2 regions of the Candidatus Villigracilis sp. genome follow, and region 2 is predicted to be linked to the other one. Evidence: riboswitches for the same ligand, from Rfam matches in the RefSeq annotation. Region 2 holds a riboswitch; the other holds the start of a gene.
The links. A riboswitch is a leader RNA that binds a small molecule or an ion and turns the genes downstream of it on or off. The one in region 2 is predicted to bind S-adenosylmethionine.
Positions count from the first base shown of each region.

Region 1: it holds a riboswitch for S-adenosylmethionine, as region 2 does, so the genes downstream of both, AC14M5_RS13200 (nuclear transport factor 2 family protein) here and AC14M5_RS16405 (O-acetylhomoserine aminocarboxypropyltransferase/cysteine synthase family protein) in region 2, are expected to answer to the same signal.

Region 1 covers NZ_JBXMTI010000088.1:35,854-45,954, reverse strand. Annotated here, with positions in the region: gene AC14M5_RS13240 (NAD(P)/FAD-dependent oxidoreductase) at 1-187, shown strand, start outside; gene AC14M5_RS13235 (NUDIX hydrolase) at 187-639, shown strand; gene AC14M5_RS13230 (MFS transporter) at 657-1,826, shown strand; gene AC14M5_RS13225 (ABC transporter ATP-binding protein) at 1,823-2,533, opposite strand; gene AC14M5_RS13220 (ABC transporter permease) at 2,530-3,183, opposite strand; gene AC14M5_RS13215 (ABC transporter substrate-binding protein) at 3,187-4,020, opposite strand; gene AC14M5_RS13210 (ABC transporter substrate-binding protein) at 4,076-5,008, opposite strand; gene AC14M5_RS13205 (substrate-binding domain-containing protein) at 5,141-6,115, opposite strand; SAM riboswitch class I at 6,242-6,344, shown strand; gene AC14M5_RS13200 (nuclear transport factor 2 family protein) at 6,407-6,838, shown strand; gene AC14M5_RS13195 (DinB family protein) at 6,850-7,323, shown strand; gene AC14M5_RS13190 (DUF5946 family protein) at 7,302-7,742, shown strand; gene AC14M5_RS13185 (hypothetical protein) at 7,937-8,578, shown strand; gene metH (methionine synthase) at 8,627-10,101, shown strand, end outside.
Region 2 covers NZ_JBXMTI010000112.1:101,099-111,199, forward strand. Annotated here, with positions in the region: gene AC14M5_RS16385 (BglII/BstYI family type II restriction endonuclease) at 349-939, shown strand; gene AC14M5_RS16390 (MT-A70 family methyltransferase) at 943-1,608, shown strand; gene AC14M5_RS16395 (aspartate kinase) at 1,936-3,378, shown strand; gene asd (aspartate-semialdehyde dehydrogenase) at 3,527-4,576, shown strand; SAM riboswitch class I at 4,602-4,718, shown strand; gene AC14M5_RS16405 (O-acetylhomoserine aminocarboxypropyltransferase/cysteine synthase family protein) at 4,999-6,282, shown strand; gene metA (homoserine O-acetyltransferase MetA) at 6,448-7,365, shown strand; gene AC14M5_RS16415 (dihydrofolate reductase family protein) at 7,410-7,997, opposite strand; gene AC14M5_RS16420 (DUF1801 domain-containing protein) at 8,018-8,416, opposite strand; gene AC14M5_RS16425 (DUF1801 domain-containing protein) at 8,428-9,036, opposite strand; gene AC14M5_RS16430 (MFS transporter) at 9,049-10,101, opposite strand, start outside.

The DNA of each region.
Region 1 (10,101 bases), on a different contig from region 2:
TCCCACCACGCCTGATGGAGTGCCGATTATTGGAAAATCACCCAGGCATAGCAATTTGATTCTCGCCACAGGTCATGCGATGTTAGGATTGTCTCTTGGGCCAGGGACAGGTCAGGTTGTGGCACAACTGGTCAATGGACAGCAACCAGCTTTCAGTTTAAGTCCGATGCGGTTGGAGAGGTTTTAATGGATTACATCCTTCAACTTCGTGAATTCATCGGACATCGCCCCATTTTGATGGTTGGTGCAGCAATCCTTGTTGTCGATAAGCAAAACCGTTTGCTTTTGATGAAGCGTTCGGATAGCGGTTGCTGGGGCCTGCCTGGTGGAGCGATTGAACCGGGTGAAGTGGTAGAAGATGCGGCAAAGCGCGAAACACTCGAAGAGACTGGCCTGGAAATACGTGACATGGCTCTCTTTGGTGTTTTTTCAGGCCAGGAACTATATTACAAGTATCCAAACGGCGATGAAGTTTATAATGTGACTATCGTTTATCTATCTCGCGATTGGCGCAGTGAGATAACCATCAACCATGAACATACCGAATGGAAATGGTTTCCTGTTTCCGAAATTCCCGAAGATATCAGTCCACCAATCCTACCTGTGATCGAGAAATATAAACTCATAGATTCACTTTAGAACCAGATTCAATTCCTTTGAACTCCTCCCTCGTTTTTATCTTCATCACCATCTTCGTGGATTTGCTCGGCTATGGCATCATGCTGCCATTGCTGCCATTTTATGTGCAAGCACAGGATGGCGGCGCGGCGATAGCGGGTGCACTGAGTTCATTGTACGCGTCCATGCAATTGTTCGCAGGGCCTGTTCTCGGTGCACTCTCTGACCGATATGGGCGGCGACCTGTTTTGTTGATCTGTCTGTTCGGCACATCGTTGGGGTATCTCATGCTTGGGCTGGCGAATTCTCTTCCCCTCATTTTCCTCGCCGTGTTCGTTGACGGATTAACAGGTGCGAATCTCACTACTGCTTATGCCTATATTGCGGATGTAACCACCTCCGAGAATCGTGCGCGTGGAATGGGCATGGTCGGCGCTGCATTTGGGTTGGGATTAATGGCAGGGCCTGCTCTGGGCGGATTATTAAGCAGATATGGTTTATATGTCCCTGCCTTCACAGCTTCTACAATTGCATTGAGCAACATTATCTTCGGTTATTTTGTATTACCCGAATCGCTTCCGCTTGAAAAACGGGAGATCAAATCGGCTTCGCAAATTTTCAATTGGGGAAAGCAATTTGCTACTCTTTTGAAACAGGTCAATATTCAAAAATTTTTAGCCGCCATGTTTTTACTCAACCTGGCTTTCGCGGGATTGCAATCCAATTTCCCACTGTATTCCAATCATCGCTTTCAATGGACGCCGACACAGAACAGTTACTTTTATCTTTATGTCGGCATCTGTGCTGTATTCATTCAAGGATTCTTATTCGGCAAACTCCAGCCGCGCTTTGGCGAAAAACGTCTCACCATGTTTGGCCTCACCTTAATGGCAATTGGTTTGGCAGGCATGGCACTTGCGCGTGAGCCTTGGATGTTATATCCCGCCGTTACTATTGTTGCGCTTGGCACAGGCACAAGCATCCCATCGTTAACTGCTCTGGTCTCATTGCGTGTCTCTGAGACCGAGCAAGGCCGTTTGATGGGCGGCACTCAAACCTTGCTCAGCCTCACCAATATTTTCGGCCCTACTCTTGCGGGCATTTCGTTTGAAGTCATCGCTTTCTCCGCGCCGTATTGGCTGGGGAGTCTGCTGTCTATTTTCGCTTTGAGCGTTGCCTATTCATCGCTGCGCCATGCGCACAACTAAAACTCTTTCAAAAAATCCTTCACGCTTTTATCGGCTGGCTTCGCCTTGATATTTTTTGGCGTACCCACCTGCTTCAATTCACCGCCGATCATAACTGCCACACGGTCACCCATTTGCGCGGCTTCTTTTAAGTTATGTGTCACGAAGATCGTTGTGCGATGATCGTGCGATAAAAGTTTTGACAGATCTTTCAATAACTGTGTGCGGGTTGGGGGGTCGACAGCCGAAAAAGGTTCATCCATCAACAATAATTCGGGATCGAGGACAAATGCCCGTGCCAAGCTGACTCTTTGCGCCTCGCCGCCTGAAAGTTGACCTGCCCGCCGTCCGAGCAGGTGATCCACGCCCATAGCCTTTGCCCACCTATTGACCTGCGACTCGACCTCATCTTTATCTGCCTTGCGGAATTTCAAACCCAGCGCGATATTATCCCGAATAGACATGTCCATCAGCAGCGGGTCTTGAAAGACAAATGCGATCTTTCTTCTATATTCAATATCATCCCACTCTTTGAGGAGTTTACCGTGGAACATGATCTCGCCGCGCACAGGTTTAATCAAATGTGCCAACGCAAGTAGCAATGTACTCTTCCCTGCACCATTCGGCCCAACCACAGCCAGAGTCTCCCCTGTTTTGATTTCAAGCGATGCGATTCTTAATGCATCCTGTCCATTACGCTGAATGAGCAGATTCTTTATGGAGATCATTTTCTGGCTCCCCTTTGTTGAATGGAGGTCAATGCGAGGTTGATGAGGTAGGTAATGATCAGCAATAAAGCCGAAAGCGCGAGTGCGTTGTCAAACTCACCTTTTGAGGTTTCAAGGACGATGGCAGTCGTCAGCACGCGAGTCTGACCGCGGATGTTTCCACCCACCATCATGGACGCGCCCACTTCTGAGATCACTGAACCGAAGCCAGCCATGAGAGCTGCTAAAAGTGGCAACCGAGCCTCTCGCCACAGGTACCAGATCATCTGTAGGCGTGAGGCGCCGAGTCCTAAAAGTTGTTGTTGCAGCCTCGAGTCCAATGATTCCAATGCGGCGGCGGTGAGACCTGTCACAACGGGTGCGGCGATGATAGTCTGTGCGATGATGATAGCCCAGGGAGTGTAGATCAATTTCAAACTGCCCAGCGGACCGCTGCGCCATAACGTGATCGCGACCACCAAGCCAACTACCACAGGCGGCAATGCCATGCCTGTGTTGATAATGCTTAGGATAAATGAACGTCCGCGAAAATTACCAAGCGCGAGCCAGGTGCCAAACGGCAGGCCGATTAGCAAACTAATGACGGTTGCAATCGCGGAGACTTGTAAAGAGAGGGTGGTGACGTTCCAAATTTCAGGGTCAGATAACATAGTCTATGGCAATTCCAAATCCGAGTCGGTTTTATCTGCATCAGCGAAGAACAAAGGCTGGCCGTATTCCTGTACACCAAACTCGCGGATGATGTCTTGGCCTTGCGGCGAGGTGATGAAATCTGCAAAAGCTGCTGCGCCTTGAAGATTTACTTGGGGCCACTTTTCTGGATTCACAGTAATGACGTGATATACATTCAAAAGCACAGGATCGTTTTCAAAAAGAATGACCAGATCCAAATTCGATTTATAAGCGATGAAGGTACCGCGGTCTGTAATGGCATAGCCTTGTTTTTCAGATGCGATGTTGAGCGTGGCTCCCTGTCCCTGGCCTGTTTCAAGATACCAAGGCTGCCCTGTTGGATCGAGGCCTACGCTGTTCCAGATTGCCAGTTCCTTTACATGTGTGCCTGATTCATCGGCGCGTGAGACGAAAGTTGCAGCGGAGGAAAAGATCGCCTTGAAAGAGTCAACAACTGTCGGCTGGGAGCGAAGCGAGGCGGGGTCCGAGTCAGGGCCGACGATCACAAAGTTGTTGTGCATCACGAGGCGGCGATCGATGCCGAATTCATTTTCCATAAAATCTTTTTCTGCGGAGGGCGAATGTAAAAGGATGACATCCGCATTGCCTTCCTGCGCGATCTTCAAGGCTTGCCCTGAACCTGTTGCAATCAGGTTGACTTGAAATCCCGTTTGCTTGGTGAACGCGGGCAGAAGCACATCCAGCAAGCCTGAATCTTGCGTGGAGGTTGTTGAAACAAGCAGAATACTTTTGGAAGGGTCAGACGTGGTGCAAGATGTTAGCAACAGTAAAACAATAAAAAATATTTTTTTCATTCAACTCCGATATAAAAGGAGCGACTATCTTAGCCGCCCCTTTTATCGGGTTGAATTATAAGCCTAAGTCTGCATCTGTTTTATCTGCATCAGGGTAGAAGAGTGGCTGACCGAATTTTTCCACTCCAAATTGACCGATGATCTCTTGGGTGGCGGAATTGATCATAAAGTTTGCGAAGGCAAGCGCACCTTCATAATTAACGGCAGGCCATTTCTCTGCGCTAACCGTGATGACGTGATAGACATTCAATAAACTATTATCGCTTTCGACCAAAATTTCAAGTTGATAATTATCTTTGTTGGCGAGATACGTGGCGCGGTCAGTCAGAATGTATGCGCCTTTTTCGGATGCCATGATCATCGAAGCGCCCATACCCTGACCTGTTTCGATGTACCAGGCTTGGCCAGCAGGATCAAGCTCGGCAGATTTCCATAATGCCAATTCTTTTTTATGCGTGCCAGAGTCATCGCCGCGTGTGACGAACTGTGCGCCTTCATTGAAGATGGCTTTGAAAGCTTCGCTCGCGGATATCCCTCCTTTGATGCCTGCGGGGTCAGAGGCTGGCCCGACAATAATAAAATCATTATGCATGACGAGGAAACGGTCTGTGCCATTGCCTGCTTCCATGAATGTGACTTCGGATGAAGGCGCATGGACGAGCAATACATCCGCATTGCCTTCTTCACCCATCTTCATCGCTTCACCTGAACCAACCGCCACCGTCTGGACCGTGTAGCCTGATTCTGCTTCGAAGAGCGGAATCAACACGTCGAGCAAACCCGAGTCCTGTGTGGAGGTTGTAGTGGCGAGAATGATATTTGGGTTCGCAGGAGCGGCTGCTGGTGCTTCAGTGGGGGTTTCGATAATAGGCGCTTCCGTGACAGGTGCTTGAGTTGCAACAGGTGTTGGAGCAGCTCCACAGGCTGCCAATACAATTGAGAGGACGAGCAGAAGCGAGAAAAGAATATTGCGTGATATGTGTTTCATACTATGATCCTTGATGTGAGATTTTTGATATTCAACGCCTTGCAAAGTTGAATTTGTTACCTGTCTTTTGTGATTGATTCTCCAATAAGTAATTCCTTAATTGAATAATGAAAATAAAAAATGCGACACTAGTTATAAAGTGATCTGCTCTCCACTGTGATCAGTGCTGTAACCTGTTAATGCATTGAGCGCATTGCGAAAATCCGAGGTTTGGATGTATTCGAGCAATGGGTTTAACTGCGCCTGCTGTTCACGCGGCAGGACGAGATCGTAGCGTTCTTCAAAAAGCGGAATGAAATCAAGCCCATGTTGATATGCAGCGGCTTGCAGGCCGAGGGAGACATCTGCTTTGCCTGTTTCTATCAAGGAGGCGGCCTCACTGTGGGTATTCACGACTTTTTCATATCCGTTGATCTTTTCAGCTGGGATTCTTTGGTTGCGTAATTCTGCATCCAGCCATAGACGTGTGCCTGAGCCTGCATTGCGATTTACGAAACGGATATTTGAACGCGCGAGATCGGCAACTTTCTTAATTCCTTTAGAGTTGCCCGCCGAAAGCATTAGGCCTTGTGTGCGGTGGGCCAGCGTAATGATTTCCACATTTCGATCTGGGAACAGATGTTTTACAAAAGGAGTGTTGTACTCACCGTTTTCATCCAATAGATGCGAACCAGAAATTTGGCAAAGTCCCTGGCGCAAATTGACAAGCCCATCCAGCGAGCCGACGGGCAGGCTTAATAATGTGACATGCTTCGCAAGATGCTCTGCAATGCCTTCAAGAGCCAGATCGTGACTGCCCGAAAAAATGACGGATGGTTTTTTGCTTTTTGGCAGAACGATTTCCTGCAAGAGCAGCGCATCTGCTTTGGCGCGATAGTATTTTTCTGTCACCTTGCCCGTTCTGCGGATTTCGCTGACTTCGATCAGCGCGGCAGATTCAAGCGCAAGGATGTGATGACGCACCCACGCGGGTGACTGCTTCAAGGTCCGCGCGAGATGCGTGAGTGTGGCGGGGGAGGCCATTAGCAGGCGCAGAATATCCATGCGGCGGGAGTCTGCCAACAGTTTGATTTTGTCAAAGGATTGAATGGGTTGGATGGTTTTCATACGCGTTCCAATAAGGAAAAACTTAATCGCAAGTCTAAACCCAAAACTTTGTCCAGTCAAGCGCAATTTTTATTTGACATGCTCCGCTGCTCATGTTATAAAACGTGAACAATTGAAGTTCTGCTGTACTCATCCAGAGAGGCGGAGGGACCGACCCTTTGAAACCTCGGCAACCGTTCAAGCGGTGCCAATTTCGGCAATTGAATTTTATTCAATTGATAGATGAGAGATGATGTGTATCTTCACGTCGCCTCTCGTTTTGAGAGGCGTTTTTTTATACAGAGGAGAGCCATGTCAGTTGATAATAGAATATTCATTCAGGAGTTGATCGCTCGTTTTGCGAACAGCTTTGACATGAAGGATTGGGATGGGCTTCAAGGTTGCTTCACCGAAACGCTTCACACGGATTACTCCGACCTGCGCGGCACTCCGCCCGAGAGCGTTTCTGCAGTTGATTATGTAAAGTCACGCCGTGAAGCATTGGATCATTTGAAATTGCACCATTTGGTTAGCAATTATGAAATCGATTTTCCAGATTCAAGCACTGCCACCTGCCGCGCTTCGATGATCGTCTGGCGCAAAACAGAGGCGGAGGAATTCACTTCACACTGCGTCTATAATTTCCAATTAGTCAAACAAAGAGGAGATTGGAAGATCAGCGGCATCACGCAAAAGATTCTATGGAACGAAGGCAGTGCTTCCGTTCATAAAGGCGCGAAATAAAGGAGTTTGCCATGGAACTTGAACTGATCAGAACCTTTATTGAATACCATCTTGACCTGACCCGCCGCGTTTGGGATTCCATCGATCAGCTCAGCGAAGAACAATTCCTCGCCGACGATGCCTACTCGCGCGGTTCCATCCGCAACTTGATGGTGCACCTTGCCAGCACAGACCGCCGCTGGCTTTCGGGTTTGAAAAACGGACCCGATGTCGGACATCTGAAATTTGAAGATTATCCGACACGCGTTGCCGCACGCAAGTTGTTCGAGGAAGTGGCAAAGGATTTTTCCAATTACATCAACGCAGTGACAGCGGAAGAATTGAATCAAAAACCGCCCGAGTTTACTCATCCCAGTTGGGCCGTGCTTCTACATCTGGTCAACCATGGCACGGACCATCGCTCGACTGTGCTGCAAAAACTCACAGAGCTCGGCGCACCAACCTTCGACCAGGATTTTATTATGTGGCTGTGGAACAAAAAGTGAATTGTCCCGAATGCGGCGCGCCTGAGAATTTATGTCAAACGCGCTTTGATGAGTTTCTCGTTCTCGAATTCACAGACTCAAGCTACGGAGCCGTCCACCACTTGACCGTGTCCGCATACATGCTCCAGCACTCCAGCAAGTTGACCCGTGAAGGCTGGCTGCACGAGCGAGAGTTGTTGAGAGAGTTCCTCATGGAAAATAAACCGCCCGCCTTTATCCGCAGGCAAAACAAAGACCTGGTAGACAGCGGCAAGCGCACATTCAAAATCAGATCAAGAGATGGCCTGCCCGTCATCAACAAAACTTCGTGGATGAAGACGATTCTGGATGTCCGCGCGGAGAATGTGGAAGTTTATTGTGCAGATGTGAATGCGTGGGCGAGGGCCGTGTTGAATGAGAGTGAGTCGATTGCGATATGATATTCCCGACGCCCTTGACCCGCACGGACGTAAACGTCCATGCTATACCTACAAAGTCCGCTCAAGCGGACTAGCCGACTTGAGTCGGCTTCGTACGAATAGCACGGGGATTAATCCCCGTGCGGACATAACCCGCACCGAATCCCTGCACAGCAAGATGTGTAAGGATTGGAAGTCTGAACTTTGGAATAACAATGATGAATACTACCTTCACAACAAAAAACATTCTCAGATTTCTGTTGCTAATTTTCATAGCCTTTTCTTCCGGCTGTGAACAATCAACCGTTGTTGATTCTCAAAACCCCACACCCGTAATTCCAACAGTTGATGCAACACCGTTACCTTGTTTTTCTTTGCCGCAAATACCGACAACAGATATCGAGATAATTGCTGAAAATTGGTTTTTATCTGAAATTCCTCAAATTACCAATCGTGACCAATACAGATTCGCAGATTACTTGGATACGTGGGTTGGGTTTTGCAAAATATACCAGCATGCAATCCAATCTGGAGAAGATTGGACTAAAAGTCCCATAGAGATTGCCCTAAGAATAGCAACAAATAATGTATATTTAGAAATATTCATTCCGAATCAGATAATTCTTGTGGCAGAAAACGATCAAAACTTAATCTTAAACAAAAACGACTTGGTGCCATCTGCTACAAATCGAAACATTGCCATAGTTATGATTAATCATTCACAAGGCACTGCCCATTACGAGAATCGTTTCGATTTTGTTCGTGAGAATGGCATTTGGAAAATTAGATGGTGGGGTAATCGTTGGAAATGCATTAATGACGAAGCCCCTACTTGGACAAGTAAATTCTGCTTTTAATAACTTAAGGAATTTTCGATCAAAGATAGACAAATTTAGGAGAACTTAATGACAATTCGCAAATACACCAACCGCCGTTACCTCGACGCCCTCGAAAAGAAAGTGCTCGTCTTCGATGGCGCCATGGGAACCAGCCTGCAATTGCAGAACCTGACCGCCGAACATTTCGGCGGCGAACAATATAACGGATGTAACGATTACCTCGTCATCTCGTACCCCGAAGCCGTGGAGAAAGTCCATCGCTCCTTCCTCGAAGTTGGCGTGGATGTGCTCGAAACGGACACCTTCCGCTCGAATCGTTTGACGATGGCGGAATATAAATTGCAGGATCGCATCATTGAGATCAACATGGCTGCGGCCAAACTCGCGCGCAAACTGGCGGATGAATACGCCGCAAAAAATGGACAGCCGCGTTTCGTCGCTGGCTCCATCGGACCTTCAGGCAAACTTCCCTCCACGAATGATCCCGAACTTTCGAATGTCAAATACGATGAGTTGATCGATACCTTCCGCGAGCAGGCCGTTGGATTAATTCAAGGCGGCGTGGATGTGTTGCTGATCGAAACCTCGCAGGACATTCTCGAAGTCAAAGCCGCCATCACGGGCATTCACAAGGCCTTCGAGGAGACCGGGCAATATTTGCCGATCCAGGCTCAGGTCACGCTTGATACGACAGGCCGTATGTTGCTCGGCACCGATATCAACGCCTCGCTTGCGATCCTTGAAGGGATGGGCATCGATGTCATCGGCCTCAATTGTTCCACGGGCCCCGAACATATGCGCGAGCCCATCCGCTTCCTCGGCGAAAATTCCACGCTGCCCGTTTCGTGCATTCCGAATGCGGGGCTTCCGCTCAATGTCGATGGACAGGCTGTCTATCCGCTTGAGCCTGAACCGTTCGCGAAAGACTTATATGAATTCGTGACCAAACATAATATTTCGGTGGTGGGCGGATGCTGCGGCACGACGCCTGAACATCTTAAGTTGCTGATCCAAAAACTGGATGCGCATCCACATCCCAAGCGACCGCTTCATTCCACGCCTCAACTTGCCTCTGCCATGTCAGCCATTGCCATGCGACAGGAGCCGCCCCCGACCTTGCTTGGCGAGCGCTGCAACGCGCAGGGCTCACGCAAGTTCAAACGACTCCTGCTCGAAGAAGACTACGATGGCATTTTGCAGATCGCACGTGACCAGGTTGCGGGTGGCGCACACGCGCTGGATATTTCCGTGGCAGTCACCGAACGCGCCGATGAAGGCGAACAGATGCGCAAAGTCATCAAGAAATTGCAGATGGGCGTGGACGTACCTCTGGTCATTGACTCTACAGAACCCGATGTGTTGGAGATCGCATTGCAGACCGCGCCCGGGCGTTGTCTCATCAACTCTACCCATCTCGAATCTGGCCGCGCCAAAGCCGATAAGATCTTTGGTCTCGCCAAAAAATACAACGCCGCTGTGATCTGTCTCACCATTGATGAGAACGGCATGGCAAAGACCGCCCAAAGCAAATACGAAGTGGC
Region 2 (10,101 bases):
CGCCCGTGGTTAGGGCGGCTCTTTGCACTTACTAAGGTGTGATTTGTTACTTCACTCTCACCGTTGCCATCCTAACCGAAAATTGATCCTTAATAATAAGGACCGCAAGGACGACTACAATAAGGGAGAGGCTGAACAAAGACAAATTCATGGGCGTGTGATTTCGCACGATTATAGGCAGAATGGGAAATAAGTCAAGGGGCTGGTGTAGGATTCGGTTAAGGGTAACTGCATTTTTCCGTTCAAGCACAAAGGTTAATTTGCAAAGTATACGTTTATGAATAAACTGAACTGATGTTCAGTTATGATATACTCTCAAAATCAACCCAATTTGAGGATCACAATAATATGGGCACAGATTTACTCCCAAAGTCTATTCTTGATAATTACGAAGTTCATGAATGGAAACATGCTTGTGCTATTCTAAAAAATGATTTCCCTGAAGAATGGGAAAACATTATTGATTTACTTTCTCAATTTGGCCTCTGCAAAAGTTGGATTACAGTGGGCGGGGGCAGGAAATCAAAAGTTTCCGAGTCTATTGATGATTTTTTATATCATCGGGGCTGGATTGAAAAAGAGTTTTCTACTTCAGTCAAGGTTGATGAACATATAATGGATTCCCCTACCCACAAGGTAGATTGTTATAAGAACAAAATTGCACTTGAAATCGAATGGAATAACAAAGATCCATTTTTTGATCGTGATCTCAACAACTTTCGTCTGCTCTTTGATTTAAGAGCAATAAGTGTTGGAATAATCATTACCCGAAGCGATCATTTACAAAATATATTTGATAACTTAGGCAGAGGCTCGTCATATGGAGCATCAACCACTCACATGTCAAAATTGCTTCCCAGGATTGAAGGAGGTAGTGGCGGCGGATGTCCAATATTGGTTTTTGGAATAACTAAAAATTTATATTCTGAGGATTGCTAAATTATGAGCAACATTTTAACACCCGCCCAAGATTTTCTTGAATGCACCAAGGGAAAACAATACACTACAATTCTAGCCGATCCGCCTTGGCAATTCCAAAATCGTACTGGCAAAGTTGCACCAGAGCATAAACGTCTATCTCGGTATAGCACATTGTCTTTAAAAGAAATTAAAGAAATCCCAGTTTCCCTTGTGGCGGCAGAACAAAGTCATTTGTATCTTTGGGTTCCAAATGCTCTTCTAAAAGAAGGTTTAGAAGTACTAAATGCTTGGGGGTTTGAATACAAAACAAATATTATTTGGCACAAAATCAGACAAGATGGTGGACCTGATGGAAGAGGAGTTGGCTTTTATTTCAGAAATACGACTGAGATTATACTTTTTGGGATTCGTGGGAAATTAAGAACTTTAAGTCCAGGAAGAAGCCAAGTAAACATTATTAAAACTCGAAAACGTGAACATTCTAGAAAACCTGATGAACTTTACGAGCTCATTGAAAAATGTAGCCCTAGCCCATACTTAGAACTATTTGCGCGTGGACAAAGAAAAGGTTGGGATCAGTGGGGCAATGAAGTTGAAGATTATTCTCCTTCATGGCCTACATATAATTACACTAGTCAAAGCCCAGAAAAACAATTAGCTATGCAAATCAAAGAAACTGTAAAGTAATTTACTCCCTTGACTCATTCTCCTCACTCGCATAGAATACCGCCCAATATGAATACAGCCCACTTCTACATGACCATGACTATGAATACCTCCCGGACTCCCGTGAGGAATTTACGCGTAGTGTTGGGTAGAAGTAACTGAAATAAAAGTACTCTCAAAACGCACAACGCCTCACGGAAACGTGGGGCGTTTTTGTTTACCTTAACTCATAGACCTGACATGTCTCATCCGCGCCGTTGCCTTCAATGATCATCGCGTGGACAAAGGCCATAGACAATCAGACTTTCGCGAAGACATGTCAGGTCTTAACTACATAAGGAGAAGATCATGCCTAAACAAACGCTTGTGATGAAATTCGGTGGTACGTCTGTGGGTTCAATCGACGCGCTGATGAAGGCGACTCAAATCGTACAGAATGCGCGGGATGAATATCCGCGAGTGGTGGTGATCACTTCGGCGATGTCTGGCGTGACGGACTTGTTATTAAAATGCGCAACGCTCGCTGCACAGGGGAAAACTGATTCGCTTTCGAGCGCAGAGTCCACACTGAGGGAAAAACACTTCTCTGCGGCGGAGGCACTCATCCTGGGCGATGCATTGTGCGAAACAAAAAGTGAAATTGATAAGCTGATCCTCTTGTTTATGGATTTGTGTAAAGCCATTGCTGTGCTGGGCGAAGCCAGTCCACGGGCGTTGGATGCTGTCGCATCTTTGGGAGAAAGGATGAGCCTTCGTTTGCTTGCAGCAGTGATCCATGATGGAAGTATCCGAGTTAGAGCGATTGAATCAACTGAATTCATTGTGACAGATACACATTTTCAAAACGCACACCCTGATTTCAAGGCGACGACTGAAAAAGTGCGCAGGGTTTTGAATCCGCTTTTGGATAAAGGCATCGTCCCCGTGACAACGGGATTCATTGGTGCAACGCCTGACGGTGTCATCACAACGCTGGGACGTGGTGGAAGTGATTACTCCGCCGCGATCATTGGTTCCGTACTACCCGCCGATGATGTCTGGATTTGGACAGATGTGGATGGCGTGATGACTACCGATCCGCGGATTGTGAAAGAGGCAAAGACATTGCCTGAGATCAGTTATGGAGAAATCGCTGAACTTGCCTATTACGGCGCAAAAGTTTTGCATCCGAAGACGATCCGTCCCATTGTGGAAGCAGGCATCGGACTGCGGATTTGTAACACGTTCAATCCATCTCATCCGGGCACACGTCTCACCGCGAACGGACATTCCAATGGAAAAGCTCACAAAGGCGAGCAGGTCATCAAGGCTGTGACCGCCATCCGCAAGCAAAAATTGGTGACCATTGAAGGGCGCGGGATGCTGGGAGTCCCCGGCGTGGCGGCGCGCGCGTTTGGCGCGGTGGCATCCACAGGCACCAGTGTTCCGCTTATTACGCAGGCATCCTCGGAACAGTCCATTTGTTTTGCGATCCCGTCTGAATCTGCGAATCAAGTTTTGGATGCTCTGCAAAGGAATTTCGCCATTGAGATTTCCGAACGTGATATTGACCGAGTCTGGGTAACGGAGGAAGTGGCGATCATCACCGCCGTTGGGTCAGGCACACGCAACACGCCCGGAGTCGCGGGCCAGATCTTTAGCAAGCTTGGGGATAACAATATCAACGTCCTCGCGATTGCACACGGTTCATCCGATGTTTCGATCAGCATGGTGGTCGAGACGAAGGATACAGAGTGCGCGGTGAGGGCGTTGCATGAGTTGATAGTGAATCAACCCCTGGTGGTTGAGTAGTTCCGAGCGATAGCGAAGAACGTATCGAAACCACCAATAAAATGTAAGTTTTTATTTCAAGTACACATGCAATTGGTGGTTTCGATACAGGCGAGAAAAGCATTCGCCCTACTCAACCACCGAGGGATAAATCAAAGGAGTTCTTATTATGAATCAAATCCCCGTAGCGGTGCTCGGCGCAACAGGTTCTGTCGGTCAGCGATTTATTTCATTGCTTGATAATCATCCGTGGTTCAAGGTGGTTGCCCTTGCCGCGTCGGATCGTTCGGTCGGACAAAAATATTCGGATGCCTGTCGTTGGGTGTTGAATGATCCCATGCCTGAATACGCTGGCGATATGATCGTCGTACCTGCCACGCCAGAATCAGTGCAGGCAAAGATCGTTTTCTCCGCATTGCATAATGAAATTGCAAAAGACCTTGAACCGCAATTCGCGCATGCGGGCGCGGCGGTTTGTTCCAATGCATCATCCCATCGACGTGGCGAAGATATTCCATTGCTTCTCCCCGAAGTCAATGCGGAGCATATTCAACTGGTGAAGATACAACGCCAGCAACGCGGATGGAGCGGATGCATTCTCACGAATCCAAATTGCACGAGCACGGGACTCACAGTTGCGCTCAAGGCACTTGATGACGCATTCGGTGTGAAGAAAGTTTTTGCAGTCTCGTTACAGGCGCTTTCAGGTGCTGGTTATCCTGGCGTTTCTTCGCTGGATATTATTGACAATGTGATTCCCAATATCAATGGTGAAGAAGAAAAAGTGGAATGGGAACCGCGCAAGATGCTAGGCAAATTAAATGACACCAAAATTGAATTAGCGGACATACAATTCAGCGCGCATACGAATCGAGTGGCTGTGATCGATGGGCATACGGTTTGTGTCAGCGTGGAGTTGGAAAATTCTGTTAAGCCTGAAGTTGCGATTCAAGCATTACGTGATTATGCTGCGCCGCTATCAGCGAGGGAACTACCATCGTCACCGCGACCAGTGATCAGCGTAAGAGATGAAGCGGATCGTCCTCAGCCAAGACTCGACCGATTAACAGGAAAAGGCATGACGACAGTGGTCGGCCGCTTAAGGCGTGATCCAATCCTTGATCTTAAATTTGTTGTGCTTTCACATAACACGATCCGCGGCGCGGCGGGCGGTTCGATCTATAATGCTGAGTTACTTGTCAACGAAAATCTTTTGTGATATAACCCGCCCAATTAAATATTCGCTCTTATCCAGAGAGACTGAGGGAACGGCCCTTTGAAGTCTCGGCAACCAGACAATAGTTATGGTGCCAAATCCGACAGTGAATGGCAATTGCCATTCAAACACTGGAAGATGAGAGGACGGTATCGTATGTACCTCTTCTTGTACTTTCAGAAGGGGTATTTTTTTACCCTCACCCTGGCCCTCTCCCAAAAAAGGGAGAGGGGACTCCCCTCCCCGCTTTGTGGGGGAAGGGCTGGGGATGAGGGAAAATCACTCTTCTGAAAAGCGGATAAACATTATTTCACCTTGTATCATTCTGAGCGACAGCGAAGAATCTCGAAGATTATCTAAGAGACCCTTCGCTTCTCTCAGGGTGACGCAACAAAAGATGAAACCATATTCAAGAGGAGATTCATATGTCTACAACAGAACGTAAATTTGGATTCAATACAAGGCAACTGCACGCGGGATATGATCCCGAAGGGACAACGGGAAGCCGCGCTGTGCCGATCTATCAGACGACAGCGTATGACCTGCAAAGCACGGATCGCGCTGCGCGTTTGTTTGCATTGCAGGAAGCGGGAAATATTTATACGCGGATTGGAAACCCAACCTCGAATGTGTTGGAAAAACGAATCAATGACCTTGAAGGTGGAGTCGGCGCGGTGGAGACCAGTTCAGGTCATGCTGCGCAGACGACGGCCATTCTCGCGATTTGTGAAGCGGGAGATCACATTGTTTCTTCTTCAACTTTATACGGTGGGACAGTCAGTCAATTCAAATATACATTTCCGCGATTGGGCATTCAAGTAACCATGGTCGATCCATCTGACCCTGATAACTTCCGCCGCGCAATCCAGCCTAATACGAAAATCCTTTATGGTGAGACCATCAGCAACCCATTCGCAAATGTCTTTCCGCTTGAAGAAGTAGCCAGGATCGCCGAGGAATATCACATCCCATTAATGATCGATAATACGGTTGCAACGCCATATCTTTGCCGTCCGTTTGAATGGGGTGCGCACATCATCACTCATTCCACATCGAAATATATCGGCGGGCATGGCACATCTCTTGGCGGCGTGATCGTGGACAGCGGAAAATTCAATTGGGCAAAGAGCAAGCGCCATAAAAACTTCAACACGCCCGATCCTTCATATCATGATGTTGTCTACGCCGAAGATTTTGGTCCGCTGGCATTTATTTCAAAAGCGCGCGCAGGAATTCTGCGTGATCTCGGAACCTGTCAATCACCATTCAATTCATGGATGTTCATTCAAGGCCTGGAGACTCTATCCCTGCGCATGGATCGTCACGTAAGTAATGCACAAGCGGTAGCTGAATATTTATCTGATCATCCAAAAGTGAGTTGGGTCACGTATTCGGGTCTGCCCAATCATCCTGACTATATACGTGCTCAAAAATATTTGCCCAAAGGCTCAAGCGCGGTGTTAGGTTTCGGCGTACAAGGCGGACGTGAGGCAGGCGCAAAGTTTATTGACAGCCTGAAGTTATTCAGTCACGTGGCAAATTTTGGCGATGCAAAGTCGCTTGCCATTCACCCTGCCAGCACAACCCATTCACAGCTCTCAGATGAAGAACAAAAAGCCGCGGGCGTCAGTCCCGATTTCATTCGTCTGTCCATTGGCCTCGAGGATATCGAAGATATTCTCTGGGATATTGATCAGGCGCTTGCATAAAATACTCCGTTGGTTGAGTAGGTGACGATGTACTTCCGTCGCCGTATCGAAACCAACAGTTTTCAAGAGCAATGTTGGAACAAGAATTGCTTTGCTGACTGGTGGTTTCGATACGCTCGCAAAAAACGCTCGCTACTCAACCACCGAGTATATGGAAAGAAAGCCATGCCCGTAAAAATTCCAACCACCCTCCCCGCCCGCGCGACACTTGAACGCGAGAATATTTTCATCATGGATGAAGAGCGCGCCGCGCATCAGGATATCCGTCCGCTGCGTGTTGCGATTCTCAACCTCATGCCAACCAAAGTCACAACCGAAACGCAGCTTCTGCGATTGCTTTCCAACTCCGCGCTGCAAGTGGAAGTCACATTGCTGCACACCGCCACATACGAATCAAAGAATACCGATGCGGATCATCTGCTGGAGCATTACGTTACCTTCAAGGAAATTGAAAAGGAAAAATTCGACGGTCTCATCATCACGGGCGCGCCTGTGGAGCAGATGCCTTTTGAAGAAGTCGAATATTGGGATGAGCTGACTCACATCCTGGATTGGGCTGAGACCAATGTCGAATCCAATTTTTATATTTGTTGGGGGGCGCAAGCCGCGCTGTATCACAAGTATCAAATCCAGAAATATGACCTTCCTAATAAGATGTTCGGAGTCTACGAGCACCGCATCCTCTCCTCGACCGAAAGCCTGCTGCGTGGATTCGACGACATTTTCCTCGCCCCACATTCCCGTCACACCGAGATCCGCCGCGCGGATGTTGAAAAAGTTGATGAGCTAAATATCCTCGCAGAGTCAGATGAAGCAGGTATCTACATAGTCGGCACCAAAGATGGCCGTCATCTCTTCATCACCGGTCACTCGGAATATGATCCGCTCACGCTCAAAGGTGAATATGACCGTGATGTGAGCAAGGGATTACCGATTCACGTACCGCAGAATTATTATCCCAATGATGACCCAACACAAACACCCAACGTCCGCTGGCGTGGGCATGCAAATCTGTTGTATTCAAATTGGCTGAATTACTACGTCTATCAGGTCACGCCGTACGATATAAATCAAATACCCTAAAAAGTTACAGGGCGGTGTAACACCACCCTGTAAACGATTGATGGTTATTTTCTATCAGGCTGATAGCGCATCAAAACAACTCCTGAAGGAAATGTTTTTGTCTCAACGAGTTTTAATCCCTGGTGAAAACCATCAGGAAAAACCTTCTTTCCACTGCCAAGCAAGAGTGGAAAAACAAGCAGATGGTATTCATCCACCAGATTATTCTGTGCCAACGTATGCACCAACACACTGCTGCCATCCACATAAATATCTTTACCAGGCTGTTCCTTCAGCTTGCGTACTTCGTCTACTACGTTCTGGCTGATGAGGGTAGAGTTTCGCCACGCTTTTGCTGATTTCAGTGTGGTCGAGACCACAACCTTGCGCATGTTGTTCATGATGTCGCCAAATGGGTCGCCTGCGGGCATCGGTTCAAATGCCTCGCCATGGGTCTGCCATGTTTTGCGTCCCAACAGAAAGGTATCGCAATGGCTTACCTCCTGCATGAAGTTCGCGCCAATGTCGTCATGCCAGTAAGGCCCTGTCCAACCGCCATGCTTGAATCCACCATCCATGTCTTCATCCACACCGCCCGGCGCTTGCATGACACCATCCAGCGTAACAAATTCAGAAACAACTAGTTTTCTCATTTTAATTCTCCTGTAGTTGATTACTTCTTTTTTCCACCAGACATATTCAGGGCAGCGGCGTTGCGAACCAGTTCCTTCAAGGCAGCTTCATCAATCTTGTCATTCTCACTAAAATCAATGGCACGCGTGGCCTTTGCATCCAGGCCCGCATTGAAGAGTCCTTTTGGGTCATTCAATGAAGCACCTTTGAAAAAGTTGAGCTTCACATGATCCTTGAAGACGCCGCCAGCAACGACATTCCCTTTGTAAGACCAGACTGGGGTATCCCATTTCCATTCCTCGGCGAGTTCAGGAGCGGCATCCAGAATTAGTTTGCGCAAGCGAGTGAGCAATTTGCCGCGCCAGTCGGTGAGTTCTTTAATGTATTTATCGATGCGCTCAGAGGCTGCCATATCATCTTTTGCATCCATTTTTTTCATGACTTCTCCTTTTATTTTTTCTGCAACCTGATCAAATCCTTCAACGCTTTTTCCAGAGTTGCCTTTTTGGCTTTTATATCTTTCATGTTTGAAAAATAAGCCATCCTTCTGTGGTCGTAATCCCTTTCCAATAATTTGCTCTTTACTTTCGATATCATGGGGTTATGAAACACAAGATGAATGCGATTCTTTTCCCACAGGTTAAAGGTAACCAGGTATTCCCTCTTGTAGCTGAAAGATGGTGCGTTCCACTTGATCTCTTCGACGATGTTTTTGTCCACACCTTTGATAATGCTCCGCATCGCTTCAACCTCCGCCTTGAGCGGGTGACTGAGATTCTCGAGGAATTCATCCACCTTATCAGTGCGGCTCACAGGCGAAGCCTTCTTCTTTTTAGGCACGTCATTTGCCGCCTCCGCTTTAAACGATAATCCCTTTTCTTTGAGTGCCTCGCGAAGTTTTCCAAGTGCATTCGGGCCCATACCATGTAATTGACCCAGTTCTGCTTCGGTAACTTTGGTCAACTGCTTGAGGTGAGAATAGCCAGCCGTTTCCAATGCTCGCATGGCCGGGGCACTAATTTTGGGAAACGGACTGGTCTCCTGATTTTTACCTTTCATGATCGCTCCTTTTCAGGACGGTTCCATTTCCAGCACGCTACTACTTGCTTCTGACATATAACGATTCGAGAGCAAGCGATAGTATTTTGTATTCATCGCAATCAAGGTAATAATGAGCCCAATGATGCCTGTCAATGTGAATACGAGAGCAATACCGCGGTCTGCTCCGGTGCCAAACCAGCCGCCGATCAAGTCGACTCCTGCTCCGGTGGTCATGAACGGGATGAAGAAAAGCTCGGTAATAGGACCAATCATAAAGGTCGTCAGAGGCGAAGCGGACATCTCCACACTTTGAGCGAATCCGAAGACCCGTCCCTGCCTTTCCAGCGGAACGACTTTTTGAACGATGGTATGCTCCGCCGCTTCAATGAACGGAACCACGCTGATATAAATGAACATGCCGACGCAAAGAAGCACAATAGACGGCTGGATCGTAAATACACTGGAGATGACCCAGATGCAAATATTGGCGGCAAACATCGCGAATAAGGGATTTTTACCGAGACCCCATTTCGCAATAAAGAGTCCGCCGACGATAAATCCGCAGCTGAGGATCGCCCAAAGCACGCCCCATACCTGAACCGAAACCAGCGACAATCCATAGGCATCCATCAAACCCATAAAAACGCCGCCTAAAAAGTTGTTGAAGGTGGTGAAGAAGATCAGCGCGATCATACCGGGGATGGCGAGGACAACTGCGAATGTACCGCGTAAATCCACTTTGGCAGGTTTTCCATCCAGATGAACGATTTCATTCTCTGGAATTTTCATGGCCGAGAGGTGTGCAATCGAAAGGGCCATCACCACCATGGCGAGGATCAATACCAGATACATACCCGAATGACCGACGAGGAATCCGCTGATGGCGGAAGTAATGAGGAAGATGACGCCTGTGGTCGTGCCAACCAGGCCATTCGCTTTATCCCGCGAATCTTCCGGGATGAGGATAGTGACCAGTGTTGGGAGTGCGATGCCGCGGATGTTGCCCATGATTACTCCGAGCAGAAGAAGCGGCACGAAAATCCAAAGTGTAGGGTTGGTGGGATTCTTCCAGGTCTCGGCTGG